DNA from 2 places in the Paenibacillus sp. EKM211P genome. Region 1 is predicted to be linked to the other one. Evidence: predicted binding sites of a transcription regulator. Region 1 holds the regulator's gene; the other holds the start of a gene.

Region 1 (2,481 bases):
AATTTTGCGCAAGGGCGACAAGCTGATGCTGGATGTCAAGGAAGAACATGACGATTATGCGGCGGATAGTCTCATTACAGATATCACGGGTCTGCTTAAGGATTTGGCGGGGATTAGGGAAAATTTGCGCTTCTTTATACGACTCGATGATGAAACAACCGTATATTGGCTTGAAGCGAGTGGACAATTCCGGAGTAAATCATTGCAATTTTATGCGGTGCCCGTCGATGTGAGCCGCCAGTTGAAAGAAATGTTTTTTGACAAAAAAAGAAGTATTATTCTGACATCTGCTACTTTATCGGTAGATAAATCGTTTCAGTACATGACCGATCAACTCGGTTTGCAGGAGGCCGCAGATCAAGGACGATTAATGACGTCACAGCTCCCATCACCCTTTAATTATAGGGATCAGGTGTTGCTGGTCATTCCGCGAGATTTTCCGAGTGTGAAGGGCAGTGTAGGAGATGCACATTTTGTAGAGATGCTCGTTAGCTCTCTAGGAGCGACTGCCCAGGCAACGCGGGGGAGAATGCTCGTTCTGTTTACTTCCTATCGGATGCTCCGGCAAGTGTATGAGCCGCTCAAAGAGGCGTTAGCATCCAGCGATATTACCGTGTTAGGACAAGGTGTGGACAGTGGGAGTCGCAGCAAGCTAACCCGCCGTTTTCAGGAAGCGAAAGCTTCTGTATTGCTGGGAACTAGTAGCTTCTGGGAAGGCGTCGATATTCCAGGGAAAGCTTTGACTTGTCTGGCTATCGTTCGCTTGCCGTTTCAACCGCCCAATCACCCGTTACTGGAGGCCAAAAGTGAGTTGCTCCAGCAGCAGAAGAAGAATCCATTTATGAAGCTGTCTGTACCACAAGCGGTTATTCGCTTCAAACAGGGATTTGGGCGATTGGTACGTACAGCGAGCGACCACGGAGTCGTCATCGTTTACGATACGCGTGTGATCGAATCCTATTACGGAAAGCACTTTTTGTACTCGTTACCGGGACCAAAAATGGAGCATATGCCATCGGAGCAAATGGTGCCCCGCATCGCCGAATGGCTCCAATCTGCCCCGGAGACAGAGGCACAACGGACGGACACCTAAAGTCCGTTACAATTAGGGGGAGCAAGTATGAAATCAGATAAAATTTCAGAGGCTGTCGTACGGAGATTACCCGTATATTTACGTTATCTGAATGCACTGCACAAACGGGAGGTGGCTACGGTCTCTTCTCAAGAGCTGGGACAGAGGTTAGATTTGAATCCGGCCCAAATTCGTAAAGATCTTGCCTATTTTGGCGATTTTGGTCGGAAGGGCATCGGTTACGATGTTTCTTATCTAATTGAGAAAATACGCCATATCCTGAAAATCGACCAGCAAATTAATGTAGTATTGGTCGGAGCGGGTAATCTGGGTCAAGCCCTATCGAACTATAATGCTTATTTAAAAGACAATATGAAGATTGTGGCGGTTTTTGATGCGTTCCCGGATAAGGTTGGGACCAGAATCAATACTTTGGTCGTACAGCCGATGGATGAACTGGAAGCGACTGTGAAAGAAAAAAATATACGAATCGGGATTATTACTGTACCTGATTTTGAGGCACAGCACGTAGCTGATAGGCTGATTGAGAGTGGAATTGGAGCGATTTTGAACTTTGCACCTATCATTCTCAAGGCACCGGCTAACATTCGGATACATGCCACAGACTTTACAACTGATTTGCTTAGCCTCGCTTATTATCTGGAGGACGGAAAGGAAGAAGCACAATATGACAGTGAATAAATGGATGATTAAAAACGGCTCGTTTGCCGTGAATGGACCCGAGGCTGGGGTAATCCATGGTTTTATGATTGTGGAGGATAGCCGTATTACTTACATTGGCGAGACTTTGCCTGCGGGTGAGGAAGAGACAGAAGCAATCGACGGCAAGGGGTTATTGTTTTTACCTGGTCTGATCAATACTCATGGTCATGCGGCGATGTCTCTGCTGCGAGGGTATGGAGATGATTTGGCACTTCAAGTGTGGCTTCAGGAAAAAATGTGGCCTATGGAAGCCAAGTTTACATCTACGGATGTGTACTGGGGAACTTCTTTGTCAGTGCTGGAAATGCTGAAAGGTGGAACCACGACTTTCCTGGATATGTACGATCATATGGATGAGGTGGCTCGTGTAGCTGAAGAGTCGGGCATTCGTGCAAGTTTGATGCGTGGAGCCATTGGACTCTGTTCAGAAGAAGAACAGCGGATCAAGCTAGCTGAGGCCGTGACTTTTGCGCGTAACTGGCATGGAAAAGCAGACGGACGTATCACAACAATGATGTCTCCTCATGCCCCATACACATGCCCGCCTGCGTTTATTGAGAAATTTGTTCAAGCAGCACATGATCTCGATTTACCATTGCATACGCACATGTCCGAGACGATCGCCGAAGTTGAACAAAACGTACGCGACTACGGCTTGCGTCCAGTTGCACACTTAGATAAGCTTG
Region 2 (2,481 bases), on a different contig from region 1:
AGTGAAGTATCTGCAGGTACCACATGTATATAGGATGTACCTGGCGTTAACGGGATTTCAACCCCATTTTTCATAAACCGAATCGCATCGCCAGATATATGCTGCCATTCAGCACGTATTAGCTTTCCTTGTTGAAACACCATGGCTTCTCCGCTACCGTCCAGCTCAACACTTAGTCTACCTACATCATCCAATGTTCGATGCCTCGTGCTCATCACAATCACATTGGCCGCTGAGAGCTGTTGATTATTATTTTGATCTAGATGTGACTTTTCGTTCACAAAACGCTTATATCGTTGATCAGCTGGATCATAGGTATAAGATACGCGATAGCTTTTTAACAAAAATCGGATGTGCAAAGAGGCGGCACTCTCGTCCACCATAACTGGAGTTTCGCCAGTTTTAAGATAACGATATACTGGAACCTCCGTCTGCTTGGCATACCCTTTGCTATCGCTTCCTTTACGCAGTCTGCTCACATCTGTGTATAAATTATGTGGAGGACGACGGTCTTTGCTTCGCCAGAAGTAAGCCCCTCCATTTGAAATCTCGTCCAGATGCTCCTTCCGCTGCTGCTGTAAAATCGCATAGGCATCTGTACTTCCCCCTGCATGTATCGGCAACGCACCATAGGTTTCGCCCAGTTCAATCAAATACGGTCGGATGCTGCGGACCGGACCGATCTTCACATCACCACCATGACTTTGGAAAAAAGCTACCAAACGGGTAATTCCGCCTTCTGCAAGAACCTCATATACCATGTCTGCCTGGCTAAGCCCCGCCTGTGGACGCGCAGCCGGAGCATTGTTAATCATGACAGCTAGCGGCCGCTCTATAACAGACTGCTCCACCGGAAGCCCGGTAAGCGGAGCTGTAAATGCCGGAACAGATGGCTCCTTAGGCGGTTCAAGCACCTTTTTCTCTGTTACTTGCTGGGTCGGTTTAGGAACGGATTCAGATTCACCCGTATTGGACAAAGCAGAACAAGACATCATTGTCATGCATAACAGAGCTGAGGCCATCACACGCAGCCAATGATTTCGTTGAGACATGGGCCCGGACAAGTTCATCCCTCCACATAGTTATTTTTCTCATTATAAGCTTTATTTCCTGTTTTTGTCTTGATTGAGGCATTACCTCTCTATAGAATACTTATCTGAAGACATTAAAATTTAAAAAATATTTAGACTTTGTGATTTTTATCACAAATAACTGTAACTGAACCTAATACAATAAAGGTGTAGCAAAGATGATCATCCCAAACAAAATGAAATACAACCCATCATTATAGATTAAGAAAGAGGAGTGGTTTAAATGTTTAACAACTGGTTACGTGAGAACAAAGTAGCAATGTGGCTGCTGACTGTAGTACGGGTTTATCTAGGTTATGAATGGATGACCCACGGACTTGAGAAGCTGACTGGCGGATTCGATGCAGGTGGATTTATCTCGGGGGCCATTGCTAAAACAGGTGGAGATCATCCCGCTGTACAAGGCTGGTGGGGATCGTTCCTTGAAGCCTTTGCCCTGCCGAATGTCGGTTTATTCAACGTCCTGATCCCATTGGGTGAGTTCTTGGTCGGGGTTGGCCTACTGCTTGGTACATTGACTACACTGGCTACTTTGATGGCTATGGTTATGAACTTCTCGTTCCTGTTCTCGGGTACAGTAAGCACCAATGCAATCTACCTGCTGGTTGAAATCTTCCTTATCGTTGCTGGTGCAAATGCCGGAAGAATCGGCTTTGACCGTTGGGTACTGCCCTTCCTGCGTGGACTGTTTGGTAAAAATAAAGATACTTATCAAACGGACCCCAATCGAAAAATAGCTTAACTATCCAAAAAACAACCGTTATCCTCTGGCTAATGGTTGTTTTTTTGTGCAGCTATGCTGCTTCTCTTTGGTGTTTTTTGCCAGCTATGCTCCTTCTCTTCGGTGTTTTTGTGCAGCTATGCTGCTTGTATGTGTGACCATGCTGCCCCTCCTCTATTTAAATGAACAAAGGAGTCCTCAAGTCCACTCTGACTTGGAGACTCCTTTTTCGGATTCATCTTCCCCCACAAACGTTTACAAGTTGGATACAACATGGAATGTTCACGATACATTTACCCTGTACACTACAGTTACATCAAAGAACGCAATGGAGGGTTATATCATGAAAAAAATCACCAAAGCCTACCTCATGCTCGCAGCAGTAACTTTCACAGTACAGACGATCGGATTGGGATCTACGACATCAGCCAAAGCAGCGACATCTACTACAATATCTCAAGCAGAAGGTGTACAACATATTTCGAAAACCTTCGAGCAGCTACTACGCCAACCAGGCAAGTTACCTCAGGCATTCACTTATTTACAAAAGCATATCCAATCCATTCCGGCCTCTCAAGCTACCATCCTAGTGCTACACTTGGAAAATGCACAAAAACAGCAATTGGATTCATATGCACAGGCCTTATATCCGACCTCTATTCAAACTAA

What was found. Region 1 encodes Rex, which represses fermentation and respiration genes when NADH is low (regulators of the CRP and FNR family bind a similar motif). Its sites were predicted from a motif close to TTGTGAAATATTTCACAA; they were not measured.
Region 2: the regulator Rex is predicted to act here: its motif matches at 1,191-1,208, upstream of G9G57_RS14890 (DoxX family membrane protein).

The regions. Positions count from the first base shown of each region.
Region 1 covers NZ_JAAMNS010000004.1:346,494-348,974, forward strand. Annotated here, with positions in the region: gene dinG (ATP-dependent DNA helicase DinG) at 1-1,093, shown strand, start outside; gene G9G57_RS09925 (redox-sensing transcriptional repressor Rex) at 1,121-1,774, shown strand; gene G9G57_RS09930 (amidohydrolase) at 1,761-2,481, shown strand, end outside.
Region 2 covers NZ_JAAMNS010000009.1:153,502-155,982, forward strand. Annotated here, with positions in the region: gene G9G57_RS14885 (DUF3048 domain-containing protein) at 1-1,064, opposite strand, end outside; gene G9G57_RS14890 (DoxX family membrane protein) at 1,315-1,833, shown strand; gene G9G57_RS14895 (hypothetical protein) at 2,156-2,481, shown strand, end outside.